2 regions of the Falsiroseomonas sp. E2-1-a20 genome follow, and region 1 is predicted to be linked to the other one. Evidence: predicted binding sites of a transcription regulator. Region 1 holds the regulator's gene; the other holds the start of a gene.
The links. The regulator HrcA, encoded in region 1, represses chaperone genes, less so after heat shock. The targets are predictions, from matches to a motif close to GTTNGCACTCNCNNNNNGNGAGTGCNAAC.
Positions count from the first base shown of each region.

Region 2: a site for HrcA is predicted at 4,573-4,601, ahead of groES (co-chaperone GroES). Genes of this name have one in related genera too.

Region 1 is NZ_JBHMFT010000015.1:68,149-75,125, forward strand. Features, by position in the region: gene ACFHPP_RS18460 (NAD/NADP octopine/nopaline dehydrogenase family protein) at 1-652, shown strand, start outside; gene ACFHPP_RS18465 (helix-turn-helix domain-containing protein) at 752-1,156, opposite strand; gene ACFHPP_RS18470 (Smr/MutS family protein) at 1,248-1,784, opposite strand; gene ACFHPP_RS18475 (LutC/YkgG family protein) at 1,794-2,561, opposite strand; gene ACFHPP_RS18480 (hypothetical protein) at 2,558-2,803, opposite strand; gene ACFHPP_RS18485 (LutB/LldF family L-lactate oxidation iron-sulfur protein) at 2,800-4,236, opposite strand; gene hrcA (heat-inducible transcriptional repressor HrcA) at 4,288-5,358, opposite strand; gene ACFHPP_RS18495 (hypothetical protein) at 5,755-6,384, shown strand; gene ACFHPP_RS18500 (GlsB/YeaQ/YmgE family stress response membrane protein) at 6,443-6,697, shown strand; gene ACFHPP_RS18505 (D-Ala-D-Ala carboxypeptidase family metallohydrolase) at 6,723-6,977, opposite strand, start outside.
Region 2 is NZ_JBHMFT010000001.1:21,270-28,246, forward strand. Features, by position in the region: gene ACFHPP_RS00105 (PAS-domain containing protein) at 1-866, opposite strand, end outside; gene ACFHPP_RS00110 (COX15/CtaA family protein) at 869-1,936, opposite strand; gene ACFHPP_RS00115 (glycosyltransferase family 2 protein) at 1,984-2,838, shown strand; gene ACFHPP_RS00120 (TVP38/TMEM64 family protein) at 2,838-3,533, shown strand; gene ACFHPP_RS00125 (hypothetical protein) at 3,591-4,115, shown strand; gene ACFHPP_RS00130 (usg protein) at 4,102-4,395, opposite strand; gene groES (co-chaperone GroES) at 4,677-4,988, shown strand; gene groL (chaperonin GroEL) at 5,088-6,737, shown strand.

The DNA of each region.
Region 1 (6,977 bases):
GCGCCTGGCCGGCGACGAGGTGCGCATCCTGGCGCTGCCGGAGGCGGTGGAGATCGCGACGGTGCCGGCGGCCTCCTCCGAGGCCCTGGCGCGGCTGTGCTCGGACCTGTTCGGCATGGCCTTCGTGCACCTGTCCGACGCGCTGGGGGCGGCACTGGCGGCGCATGAGCCGGTACTGCAATCGGCGCTGATCCTCGGCAACGTGACCCGGATCGAGGCCGGCGAGGCCTGGGACCAGCACCGCCAGATGACGCCCGCCATCTGCCGGCTGGCGGAGCGGCTGGATGCCGAGCGCCTGGCGCTGGCCGAGGCCTATGGCCATGCGGTGCCGAGCCTGGCGGCCGGGCTGCACCGCATGGCCAACGTGCCGGTCGGGCCGCTTCCGGTGATGGCGCGCGCCCTGGCGGCCCTTCGCCCGGCGCCGGGGCTGCGCGGGCTGGATGCGACGCAGCTGGCGCAGAGCGTCACCTACGGCCTGGCGCTGTGGCTGCGGCTGGCGGCGGCGCGCGGCGTGCCGATGCCGCTGACCGGGGCGGCGATGGCGGTGCTGGAGGCGATGTGGGGGGCCTCGCTATCCGCCGATGACCTGCTGGAGGGGCTGGATTTCTCCCGCCTGCGGCAGTTGCTGCGGGATGGGCATCCCAGGGATTAGAGCATTTTCAAGTCAGGCGGATACGCCTGACGGCTCGGAAAATGCGCCAAATCAACAGCTAGGGCCGTTTCACCTGTGCACGGCGCAGGTGAAACGGCCCTAACGCGCGGGGCGGCGCAGCCGGGGTTTCTCGCCCGGCACCTCCCCGGGGACGTCCCGATCCAGCAGGCCGTGCATGGCGGCGACCGTCTGCGGGCTGAGGCGGTGGATCGACTCCGCCAGCCGGTTGGCCAGCGCCGTCGCCTCCGGCGTCAGGCCACCGGTATCCAGCGAGACCTTGGGGTGGGACAGCTTGGCGAGGTTCGAAAGCTCCTCCGCCTCGTCCCAGATCAGGCCGAAGAACTCGTTCACCTGGTGCACCAGCCCGGCTGAGGGCCGGCCGCGATGGCCGTGTTCCAGCGCGGAGAGGTAGGCGGAGGAGACCTGGAGGTGCGTCGCCAGCGCCTTCAGCGTCAGCCGCCGCTGGCGCCGCAGCATCCGCAGGCGGGCGCCGAAGGGCGTCATCGCTGATCCTTGCCGGCCTTCGCAGCCCTCTCCCCCCCGGGGGGGAGAGGGTTGGGTGAGGGCGGCTCGCGCAGGCCGGTCAGGACCGGGGTCACCCCCGGTTGGTCCGCCGCCGCCGCAGCAGCAGGTTCACCGCGCCGGAATTCGTCGGGTGCGGGTGCGCGGCGCCGAGCACGAGGGGGCGCATGTCCGGGTCGTTCAGCCAATGCGGCAATTCGCGCTGCAGGATGCCGCCTTCCGGCTGCGGACCCTTGCCGGTGACCACGGTGACGGTGCGGATGCCCTCCTCCGCCGCGCGGTGCAGGAAGGCGCGGAACACCAGGTGCGCCTCCGCGGCGCGCCGCCCATGCAGGTCCAGCGTGCGTTCCGCCCGCATGTCGCCGCGGCGCAGCGCCGCCCAGCGCTTGCGGTCGAGCCCGCCCGGCACCTCCCCCACCCGGATTTCCGGCGGTGGGGCCGGGCGCGCAGGCTTCGAGGGCGTCGGCGCCACCTGCACCGGCGGCGCGGTCGCGGCCGCCGGTGGCTCGGGTGGCGCAGGGGGCCGCTCATGCCCATTCAGCGGAAGGATTTCGGCGGTGAAGGCGCGCCACAGCGCGAGGTCGGCCGGGCTCAGCCGCTTGGCGCGCATGGCGGTGGCTCAGTCGCCCGGGACGGCAGCGGTGCCGGGCTGCGCCACCGCCTCGGCCCGGGCCTCCGCCGGGCTTTCCATCCGCGGCGCCGGCTCGTCCTCGATCAGCAGGATGTGCAGCCGGCGCGGGCCATGCGCGCCGAGCTCCAGCGTCTGCTCGATATCGGCGGACCGCGACGGCCCGGTGACCAGCATGATGTTGCGCGGCATGAAGCCACCGGTCAGCGCATCCGCCTGCCCGGCCCGCAGCCGGTCCCAGGCTTCCTCATAGGCGCCGACCACGTCGGAGGCGCGCAGCACCGCGATCTCGGTATCCGGCAGCAGGTTCAGCGTGGTCGGGCGCTCGGGACCGGAGGGCAGCACCAGCGTGCCGGTCTCGGCGATGCCGGCCCAGGCGTGTTGCAGGGAGACCGCATCGCCATCCTGCGCGCGGCGGGCCTCGCGTTCCAGCATCGGGCGGGTCGACCAGTCGATGCCCAGCAGGTCCGGATGCGGCGCCATCACGAGGCGGGAAGGCAGGTTCTGCGCCGCGAGATAATCCGCCACCGCGGCCGGGATGGCGGCAGCATCCGGCACCCGCTCGACCGTGGAAAATTCCTTCTCGGCGTTGCGGATGAACAGCGCGATCTGCTCGGCGCGCGGCAGGCGGGACCGCGCCGGGATCAGGTGGCGCGGATGGGTGGCGAGCCGCCCTTCCAGCATCGCCGCCTGGTCGGCCGGCAGCGGCCCGCGCTTCAGGCCGCGGCGGATGGCGCCGAGGATGGCGTCCCTGGTCATTGGCGATCCTGCTCCAGCGCTTCGCGCACTGCCTGTTCCAGCCGCGCGAGCGCGGTCTCGATGCGGTCGAGATCCTCGTTCAGCCGGGCGGCGGGTGTGGTGGCGTCGATCCGCGCGTAGATTTCCTCCAGCGTCCCGGTCGGGCGGGGTGCCACACGGTCCGGCGCGCGCTGGTCCGGGAAGGGGTAGCCGCGGACGCGCTCGGCCTCGTCGCCGGCGGGCTCGTAGGGTGGGCGGTTCATCGGCGGCGTGCCCCGTGCCGGGTGGTGCGGTAGCGGGCCATGAAGGTGCCGCCGGGTTCCGGTGCCGGCAGGTCCCGCCCCGCCGTCCAGCCGCCGGCCAGCGGCAGCGACCTGAACGCGCCCTTGCCGCGGCCGAGCAGCGACAGCGCGCCGATGCCGAGCTTCGTGGCCATCCGGTACATCCCCGGCCGCTTCGCGAACCAGGCCCAGAAGGCGAGGCCGGAGCGCACGGATTGCGGCGAGAGGTGCCGCTCGAACTCGCGTTCCCGCCAATGGCGCATCAGCTTCGGCAGCGGGATCTTCACCGGACAGACGCTTTCGCACTTGCCGCAGAAGGTACTGGCATTCGGCAGGTTGCCGGCCTTGTCGATGCCGATCAGCGTCGGCGTCAGCACGCTGCCCATCGGGCCGGGATAGACCCAGCCATAGGCATGCCCGCCGGCGACGCCATAGACCGGGCAGTGGTTCATGCAGGCGGCGCAGCGGATGCAGCGCAGCATTTCCTGGAAGTCGGTGCCGATCATGTTGGACCGGCCATTGTCGATCAGGACCACGTGGTAGTCCTCCGGCCCATCCAGGTCGCCCTCGCGCCGGATGCCGGTGGAGAAGGTGGTGTAGACGGAGAAATCCTGGCCGGTGGCGGAACGGGCGAGCAGCCGCAGAAGGCTGGTCGCATCCTCCAGCGTCGGCACCACCTTCTCGATGCTGGCGAGCACGATGTGCGTCTTCGGCAGGGTCTGCGTCAGGTCGCCATTGCCCTCGTTGGTGACGATGACGTTGCTGCCGGTCTCGGCGATCAGGAAGTTGGCGCCGGTGATGCCGACATCGGCGGCGAGGAAGCGGGAACGCAGCTTGGTGCGGGCCTCCGCCATGATGTCGCTGCGCTCATGGAACACACGGTCCTTCGGCAGTTCCGTGTGGATCTCCCGGAATGTCTTTTCCCAATCCTCGCGATTGAGATGGAAGGCCGGGCCGATGATGTGGCTCGGCGGCTCCTTGCGAATCTGCAGGATGTATTCACCGAGGTCGGTTTCCACCGGCTCGATGCCATGCGCTTCCAGGTGGTCGTTGATGCCGAGTTCCTCGGAGATCATCGACTTGCCCTTGGTGACCGTGCGAGCGCCCTTGTCGCGGCAGATCTTCAGGACGGTGGCGCGGGCGTCATCGGCGGTGGAGCACCAATGCACGGTGCCGCCGGCGCGTTCCACCTTCGCCGCATAGGCTTCCAGGTAGAAGTCCAGGTTGGCCAGGGTGTGGTTCTTGATGTCCCGGCCGATGTCGCGCAGCCGCTCGAACTCCGGCAGCGCCGCCACCGCCGCCGCCCGCTTGGCGTGCGAGGTGCCCTTGCTGCGGTCAAGCGCCTTCTGCAGGCCAACATCGGCCAGGGCGCGGGAGGCGTTCGCCTTGAAGGCGGGGGAGGTGATGTGGACCACGGGGTGCTCCTGCTTCCCGCTGATATAGCGTGGAAGGCGGCGCCGTGCAGCCTAGCCTAGTAGCCGCCCGATCACGCGCGCCGTGTAATCCACCACCGGGATGATCCGCCCGTAGTTGATCCGCGTCGGCCCGATCACCCCGATGGCGCCGACGATCTGTTCCGCCCCGTTGCGGAAGGGCGAGACCACCATCGAAAGCCCGGCGCTGTCGAACAGCCCGCTCTCGGCGCCGATGAAGATCTGCACCCCCTCCCCGCGCTGCGCCAGGTCGAGCAGCCGCAGCATGGTCTCCTGCGCCTCCAGGCGTTCGAACAGCGCCTGGATTTCCTGCACGCGCTGGGCGTAGTCCAGGTTCTGGCCGAGGTTCTGCAACAGCTTGGCCTGGCCACGCAGGATCAGCGACCCGCCCGCGCCGCCGGACCAGGTGCCGAGCCCGGCCTCGATCACCTGGTTGGTCAGGGCGTCCAGCGCGGTGCGGTTGGCGGAGATTTCCTCCGCCACCGTGCCGCGGGTTTCTTCCAGCGTGCGGCCGGACAGGCGGGCGTTCAGGTAGTTGCTGGCCTGTTGCAGGGCGGAAGGCGGCAGGCCGAGCGGCACCTCGATGACGCGATTCTCAACCTGGCCATCGGCGGTGACCAGCACCACCAGGGCGCGGCCGGTGCCGAGTGCCACGAACTCGATGTGCCGCACCGGGGCTTCCCGCTTCGGCGCCACCACCAGGCCCGCGGCGCCCGCCAGGCCGGACAGCATCTGGCTGGCCTCGCCGAGCGTCTCCTGCAAGGACCGGCCGCCGGCGGCGCAGCGCGCGGCGATCGCGTCGCGCTCCTCCTCCGGCAGCGCGCCGAATTGCAGCAGGCCGTCGACGAACAGGCGCAGCCCGCGTTCCGTCGGCAGTCGCCCGGCGGAGGTGTGCGGGGCGAACAGCAGCCCGGCTTCCTCCAGGTCCGCCATGACGTTGCGGATGGTGGCAGGCGACAGCGAATGCGGCAGGCGGCGCGACAGGGTGCGGGAGCCGACCGGCTCGCCGGTCTGGACATAGGTCTCCACCAGCTCCCGCAGCACCGCGGCACTGCGCTCGTCGAGCCCCGGCGGCAGGGGAATGGCCGTGTGGGCGAAGGTCATGCTGGGCACCCCCGTGGGGCGCGGCGGCTTGGTGATGGGACCCATGGTGATCCGGTCCGTGAAGATTTCATTGCGACGCTAGGGGCCCGCGATGGTGCGGGTCAACCTTGCGACCACCGATAGGTCATGCCGGGCGGCCCGACCTGCAAGATCAAGTGGCTTCACGTTGCGGCAAGGTTTCGACACGGTCCTGCCATGCGGTGGTTGGAACGCCCCCGGTCTGATGTGCCTGGCGAACAGGGAGGGCGGGGATGATCGGCCAGGGGCAGGTACCGGCGGAAAATCGGGAAGCCCTGCTGCTGGCCGGGCCACCGGAGGCGCTGGCCGTCTTCACGACCCAGGTGGCGACCCCGATCCGAGGTTGACGCAACCGGCATGGCCCCGGCAGGTGGCGGCATGGCCCTGCTTCGCCTGATTGTCCTGTGCCTGCTGCTGTGGCCCTTCGCCGCGCGCGCGCAACCGGACCCCTGGACCGCCTGCGCCCGCGCCATCGCGGCGGCGGAGGCGCGCAGCGGCATCCCGGACGGCCTGCTGCTGGCCATCGCCCGCGTCGAAAGCGGCCGCGCCAGCCCACGCGGCGGCACCGCCCCCTGGCCCTTCGCGCTGAACGCCGGCGGCGAGGGCATCTTCCCCGAAACCGCGGCGGAGGCGGTGGAGACCGTGCAGGCCCTGCGGACGGCCGGCCGGCGGTCCATCGATGTCGGCTGCATGCAGGTGAACCTGGTGTACCACCCGGAGGCCTTCCCGGACCTTGCTAGCGCCTTCGACCCGCCGGTCAACGTCGCCTACGCCGTGCGCTTCCTGCGGGAGCTGCGCGGGCGGACCGGCAGTTGGGCGGAGGCGGTGGCGCAGTATCATTCGATGGAGCCCGGGCGCGGGCTCGCCTACCACGCCAAGGTCCGCGTCGCCCGCGGCGCCGCCCTGCCGGCGCGGACGGTGGCGGGGCTGTGCCCGCCGGGGCGCCGGGCGCGGCTGGTGATCCCGCCGGGGGCGGGCGCGCGGCCGCGAATGGTCTGCGGCAGATAGATCGGGAACCGCGAGGGTTTTCGGCGCTTACATTGCCATTGGGGCAGGGAGAGTGCACGTGGGTTTCATCTGGACGATCATCATCGGCTTCCTCGCGGGCGCGCTCGCGAAGTTCCTCATGCCGGGGCGCGATCCCGGCGGGTTCATCATCACCATCCTGCTCGGGATCGTCGGGGCCGTGGTGGCGACCTGGCTCGGCCAGGCTGTGGGCTGGTATCGTGCCGGGGAGGGCGCGGGCTTCATCGGCGCCGTGGTCGGCGCGGTGATCGTGCTGGCGATCTACCGCATGGTCATCGGCCGCCGCGCCACCTGAGGCACGCCGTGGGGCAGACCAGCAGTCACTCCGACATCTTGCTGGTCTGCCCGCGCGTGTCGATGTGGGTGAAGTTTTCGCTGGGATAGGCGTGGATGTAGCCCTTGAAGGCGAACCACACGCCGAGCGGCCAGACCCGCCAGGTGCGGGGCAGTTCTCCGAACGGGATGGTGCCGGCCTTCACCTTCTCCGCCTTCCGTTCGAACATCACAGGGGAGTGGAACATCCTCCCGCTGTTGCTCCATTCCTTCAGGATCTTCTCGACATCGGTGCAGGGCAT
Region 2 (6,977 bases), on a different contig from region 1:
CGGCTGTAGGCCTGGTTGAACATCGTGACGCGGCGGTCCGGCCCGAACACGCAGACGCCATGCGGCAGCGCCTCCAGCACCCCGTCGAGCAGCGCGGCACGGCGCTGGGCCTCGTCCTCGGCCTGCTTGAGCGCGGTGACGTCGTCCACCTCGATCATGAAGCCGCCGGGCGGCAGCGGCTGGCTGCCGACGCGCAGTACCTGTCCGGTGGGGCGGATGCGCTGGCGCGTGGCGGTCAGGAAGCGGCCATCGCGGACCCGGCGTGCGGTATCGGCGCGTTCCTCCGCATCCATCTCGCCGCGATCCTGCAGCAGGGCGAGGATTTCGGCATGCGCCATGCCGGGGCGCACCGAGCCGGCGGGCAGGCCGATCGCCTCCTCATAGGCGGCGTTGGACTGGATCAGCGTCAGGTCGGAATCGAACAGCGCGACGCCGGCCTGCAGGCGCGCCAGCACGGCCTCCAGCAGCCGGGCGCGGCTGGCCGATTCGGCTTCGGCGCGGCTGAGCGTGGTGACATCCGAGGCGCAGGTCAGGAAGCCGCCGCCGGGCAGGGGGCGGCTTTCCACCTGGCCGATTCGCCCGGCGCGGCTGCGCACCAGGCGGCTGTGCGGCCGGCTGCGGTCCAGCGCCATGATGGACCGGACGATCTGTTCCGGATCGCCCGGGCCATAGGCGCCGTTCCAGGCCAGCACGCGGACGACCTCGGCATGCGGCATGCCGCGCGGGGTGAGGCCGGGGTCGAGGCCGTGCCAGGTCAGGTTGACGTCGCTGGCCAGCACCAGCCGCCCCTCCGCGTCGAACACCGCGACCGCGACCGGCAGCGTGGCAAGGACGGATTGCAGCGACTCTGGCGGGACCGCGGGCATGGCTAGCGCGGTGCCGGGCGCAGCGCGTGCAGCGCGACCAGCGCCGCGGCCAGCACCAGCACCGCCACCGCCTGGTGCAGCGTGCCGAGCGAAACGGGAACCACGTAGACCAGCGTCGCGACGCCGAGCGCGTATTGCAGGGCAACGGCGCCGCCGAGCGCCAGAACGGCGCGGCGCGGCGCACCCGGCGCCAGGCGCCGCAGCGCCGCCCAGACGGCGCCGATCGTGAACAGCGCCGTCAGCGTCGCCAGCAGGCGGTGGTTGAACTGCACGGCGGGGATGTTGGCGGTCAGGTTGGTCCAGGCCGGCGACAGCAGCCAGTAGCCATCCGGCACAAGCTGGCCGTCCATCAGCGGAAAGGTGTTGAAGCTGAGCCCGGCGCGGATTCCGGCGACGAAGCCGCCCGCCAGCATGGCCGCCGCCAGCGTCCAGGCCGCCACCTGCACCATCCGCCGCACCGGCCGCGCCTCCGGCGGCGCGGAGCCCTCCGGGCGCAGCAGGCCCAGCGCCGTCCAGACCAAGGCTGAGAAGATCACCAGCGCCAGGCCGAGATGGATCACCAGGCGGTAGGGCGAGACGGCGGTGCGATCCGCCTCGAAGCCGGAGGCGACCATGTACCAGCCGACCGCGCCCTGCAGCCCGCCGAGTGCCAGGAGCGCCAGCAGGCGCGGCTTGCTGCCGGCGGGGATGCGCCCGCGCAGCCAGAACCAGGCGAGGCCGGCGGCGTAGGCCAGCCCGATCAGGCGGCCCCAGAAGCGGTGCAGCCATTCCAGCCAGAAGATCCGCTTGAAGCCTTCAATCCCGAAGCCCTGGTTGACCAGCTCGTATTGCGGGACGGTGCGGTACAGGTCGTACAGGCGCTGCCACTCCGCCTGGCTCAGCGGCGGCAGCGTGCCGGACAGCGGCGCCCATTCCATGATGGACAGGCCGGAGCCGGTGAGGCGCGTGGCGCCGCCGATGGCGACCATGATCCAGACCAGCCCGGCGACGCCGAGCAGCCAGCGGGCGACGGCGCGCGCATCCGCGGCGCGGGTGGTGGTGGAGGCGTGGGAGGGCGGGTCGAAGGGCATGGCGCATCATATAAGCCGAATTCGCGGAGCGCAGCATCGCCGGTGCCATGCCGGCCACACGCTTGCCGCCCGCGCCGACCCCTGCTACCCGCCCCGCCATGGCCCCCGACCCGTCCCCGAGGCCGGACCGGCCCCTCCGCGCCGAACCGGCGCCTGAAATTTCTGTCGTCATCCCCATGCGCAACGAGGGGCCGAACGTACTGCCGCTGATCGGCGAGATCGCGGCGGCGCTGGCCGGCACCACCTATGAGGTGGTGTGTGTCGATGATGGCTCGACCGACGACACCGGCGCGCGGCTGGTCGAGGCGGCGGGGCGATTCCCGGTGCTGGTCCTGCGGCATGCCGTGGCCTGCGGGCAATCGGCCGGCATCGTGAGCGGCGTGCTGGCGGCGCGCGCGCCCTGGATCGCGACGCTGGACGGCGACGGGCAGAACGACCCGGCGGACATTCCCCGGCTTTGGGCCCGGGCGCAGGCCGAATCGGCCACGGACCTGATGGTGGCCGGGCACCGCACGCAGCGGCGCGACAGCCGGGTGAAGCGGGTGACCAGCCGATTGGCAAATTCCGTCCGTGCCCGGCTGCTGGGCGACCGGACGCCGGATACCGGCTGCGGGCTGAAGGTGTTTTCCCGGGAACTGTTCCTCGACCTGCCGCGGTTCGACCACATGCACCGCTACCTGCCGGCGCTGGTGCTGCGCGCCGGCGGGCGGGTGGTGAGCGAGCCGGTGAACCACCGGCCACGGCTGCGCGGGCAGTCCAACTACGGCACGCTGGATCGCCTCGGCGTCGCGGTGTCCGACCTGCTGGGCGTGATCTGGCTGCAACGGCGCTGGCGGCGGCCGGTGGCGGAGCGGGTTTCTGTCGGGGTGGCGAAGCCAGCCGCGGTTCCACCGGCCGGCTGATGCCGGGCCTTTCAAAGTCTCTGCGCTGGAAATCGCTCGGCAAGCTGCTGCTGCTGGCCGGCGGGCTGCTGGCGGCAGGCGCGCTGTTCCGCAGCTTCGATGGGATACCCGGCACCGGCTGGGTGGACCGTGACATCCGCGGCGAAGGGCTGTGGGGGGAGCTGGTCTTCGTCCTGGTGGGCGCGGCGCTGACGGCGGTGGGCGCGCCGCGGCAGAGCGTGGTGTTCCTGGGCGGCTATGGGTTCGGCACGGTGCTCGGCATCCTGCTCGGCCTGCTGGCGCAGTTGCTGGGGTGCGCCGCGAGCTATGGCTGGGCGCGGCTGCTCGGGCGGCGCTGGGCGGAAAAGCGCATGTCCGGCCGCTTCGGGCACCGGCTGCGGCCGCTGCGCGATGCGCTGGTGCAGAGCCCGTTCCAGGCGACGCTGGCGCTGCGGCTGCTGCCGGTGGGCAACAACCTGGCGCTGAACCTGCTGGCCGGGATGGCGGGGCTGGCGGCCTGGCCGTTCCTGGCCGGCTCGGCGCTCGGCTACCTGCCGCAGACCGTGGTCTTCGCGCTGCTGGGCAAGGGGATCCGGGTGGAGGGGGCGTGGCAGCTTGGCCTGGCGGCGGCGCTGCTGCTGGTGTCATTCGGGCTCGGGCTGTGGTTGCTGCGGCGGCATCGGGCGGCGCGGGCGATGGATGGCGATCCGGATTGATCTGGAATTTGTTCCTATTTCGTGGTAGTCGCACCTTCGATCGGAAGGAGCCGCGGCATGGAACAGGTGGTTTGGACGCCCGGCAGCTTTCTTCTCAAGGTCATCGATCCGGCGCTGGTGGCGCTGGCGCTGGACCCGCCGGCGGCGCGGCGGGCCGTGGGGCAGTTGCTGCTGGGAACGGCATTGCAGGAAAGCCTGCTGCGGCACCTGCGGCAGCTGCCGAACCGGGACGGCTCGCGCGGGCCGGCGCTGGGCTACTTCCAGATGGAGCCTGCGACCCACGACGACATTTGGAAAACCTTCCTGGCCTTCCGCCCGCCGCTGGCCGCGCGGATGCGGATGCTGGCGGGGCTGCCGAAGGGGCAGCCGGAGCCTGAGACCCTGCTGCGCGACCCGGTCTATGCCGCGGCGATGGCGCGCCTGCGCTATCGCCGCGCGCCGGGCCGGCTTCCGGCCGCCGGCGACGTCGCCGGCATGGCCGCCTACTGGAAGCGGCACTACAACACGCCGCTCGGCCGCGGCCAGCCAGCGGAGTTCGCGGCCAGGCTGGCGCGCGTCCTCCCCGGGATCAGTGCAGAATGAACTGGCCGTTGGCGTAGCGCAGTTCCGCCGGGCGGATCAGCGCCGCGGAGGCGACGCGGACGGAATGCAGCGGGCCCTCGATCTCGCGCTGCCAGAAGGCGAGGAACTGGCCGAGCGCCGGGAATTTCGGCGCAAGGTCGTGCTTCTGCCAGATGAAGGTCTGCAACAGGCCGGGATGGTCCGGCATGTGGTACAGGATCTCGGCCGTGGTGAGACGCCAGTCCGGCGGCGGGGCGGCCAATGGGGTGCGTGCGAAGCGTTCGAGGCCACTGAGTTCCATCGTGCTCCTTCCTGGCCCATCCGGGCCTCTCGCCATACCGGCCTGACGTGGCCGGCAAGGCAGCATCGCATGAGGGAACCAGCAGGTTGCAAGAAAAACCTTCACAAACAAGCGCTTAGCACTCGCACTCCGAGAGTGCTGCCGATACTTGACGCGAATGGAGGTCTGGCCTACATCGCTGGCACTCCTCTGGGGGGAGTGCTAGCGGGTGCCAATCGGGTCCGCTGGCCGTGAAATCTCCGGAAGAGCTTGCCATCTTTTGGAAGCGACAGGAGAAGTCCATGGGCTTTCGTCCACTGCATGACCGCGTTCTCGTCCGCCGCGTGACGGCCGAAGAGAAGAGCAAGGGCGGCATCATCATCCCCGACACCGCCAAGGAGAAGCCGCAGGAAGGGGAAGTCATCTCCGTCGGCTCCGGCACCCTGAACGACAAGGGCGAGCTCCGCGCGCTCGACGTCAAGGCCGGCGACCGCATCCTGTTCGGCAAGTGGTCGGGCACCGAAGTGAAGCTCGATGGCGAGGAGCTCCTTATCATGAAGGAGTCCGACATCATGGGCATCCTCGACACCCCTTCCGTGGCGAAGGCGGCCTGAGCCCGCTGGGCGGCGGCGCGGCAATCCGCGCCACGCCGCCCACCGGCCACCCGCACCTTCGCCTGGTCTCCTCAACGGAACGATAGGGAATAGAATTACATGGCAGCGAAAGACGTTAAGTTCGGCGCCTCGGCGCGCGAGCGCATGATCCGTGGCGTGGACATCCTGGCCGACGCCGTGAAGGTGACGCTGGGCCCCAAGGGCCGCAACGTGGTCCTCGACAAGTCCTTCGGCGCCCCGCGCATCACCAAGGACGGTGTGACGGTCGCCAAGGAAATCGAGCTGGCAGACAAGTTCGAGAACATGGGCGCGCAGATGGTGCGCGAAGTGGCCTCGAAGACCAACGACACGGCCGGTGACGGCACGACCACCGCGACGGTGCTGGCCCAGGCCATCATCCGCGAGGGCGCCAAGGCCGTGGCCGCCGGCATGAACCCGATGGACCTGAAGCGCGGCATCGACAAGGCCGTGACGCAGATCGTCGCCGAGCTCGAGACCAAGACGAAGAAGATCACCACCTCCGCCGAAGTGGCGCAGGTCGGCACGCTCTCCGCCAATGGCGAGAACGAGATCGGCGAGATGATCGCCAAGGCGATGGAGAAGGTCGGCAACGAGGGTGTCATCACCGTCGAGGAAGCCAAGTCCATCCAGACCGAACTCGACGTCGTCGAGGGCATGCAGTTCGACCGCGGCTACGTCTCCCCGTACTTCATCACGAATGCGGAGAAGATGATCGCGGAGATGGAGAACCCCTACCTCCTCATCTTCGAGAAGAAGCTGTCCCAGCTGCAGCCGATGCTGCCGCTGCTCGAGGCCGTCGTGCAGTCCGGTCGCCCGCTGGTGATCGTGGCCGAGGACGTCGAGGGCGAGGCTCTGGCCACCCTGGTCGTGAACAAGCTGCGCGGTGGCCTGAAGATCGCCGCCGTCAAGGCGCCGGGCTTCGGTGATCGCCGCAAGGCGATGCTGGAAGACATCGCGATCCTGACCGGTGGCCAGGTGATTTCCGAAGACCTCGGCATCAAGCTCGAGAACGTGACGCTCGCCATGCTCGGCCGCGCCAAGCTCGTGAAGATCGAGAAGGAAAACACCACGATCGTCGACGGCGCCGGCGAGAAGACCGAGATCCAGGGCCGCTGCGAGCAGATCAAGGCGCAGATCGAGGAGACCACCTCGGACTACGACCGCGAGAAGCTGCAGGAGCGCCTGGCGAAGCTGGCCGGTGGCGTCGCCGTCATCCGCGTCGGCGGCTCGACCGAGGTCGAGGTGAAGGAGCGCAAGGATCGCGTCGACGACGCGCTGCATGCGACCCGCGCCGCGGTCCAGGAAGGCATCGTGCCGGGCGGCGGGACCGCGCTGCTGCGCGCCTCCACCAACCTGCACACCCTGAAGGGTGCGAACAGCGACGAGCAGGTCGGCATCGAGATCGTTCGGCGCGCCATCCAGGCGCCGCTGAAGCAGATCGCCGAGAACGCCGGCAAGGACGGCGCCGTGGTGGCCGGTGAGGTGCTGCGTACCGATACCTACGAGTTCGGCTACGACGCCCAGAAGGACGAGTACAAGAACCTGGTGGAAGCCGGCATCATCGACCCGACCAAGGTCGTGCGCACGGCGCTGCAGGATGCGGCCTCGGTCGCGTCCCTGCTGATCACCACCGAAGCCATGGTGGCCGAGCGTCCGGCGAAGGCTCCGGCCGGCGGCGGCGGTGGCGGCGGCGGCATGGGCGGCATGGGCGGCGACATGGATTTCTGATCTTCGGATCAGTCATCACGCTGAACGGAAAGGAGGCGGGCCGCAGGGTCCGCCTCTTTTTTGTGCGTTGGGATACAATTCTGACAAGGGCGTGACCGCCACGTCATGGCTTTGACAGCGGATATACGGCTGCCCATGCTGCCCTTGTCATCGCGTACCGGCTTGCCTCGCCGTGCCTCCCGGACCATGCCCCGGGCCGCCTCCAGGTTCCGCCGCCGCATGGCCTGCCTGGGCGATGGT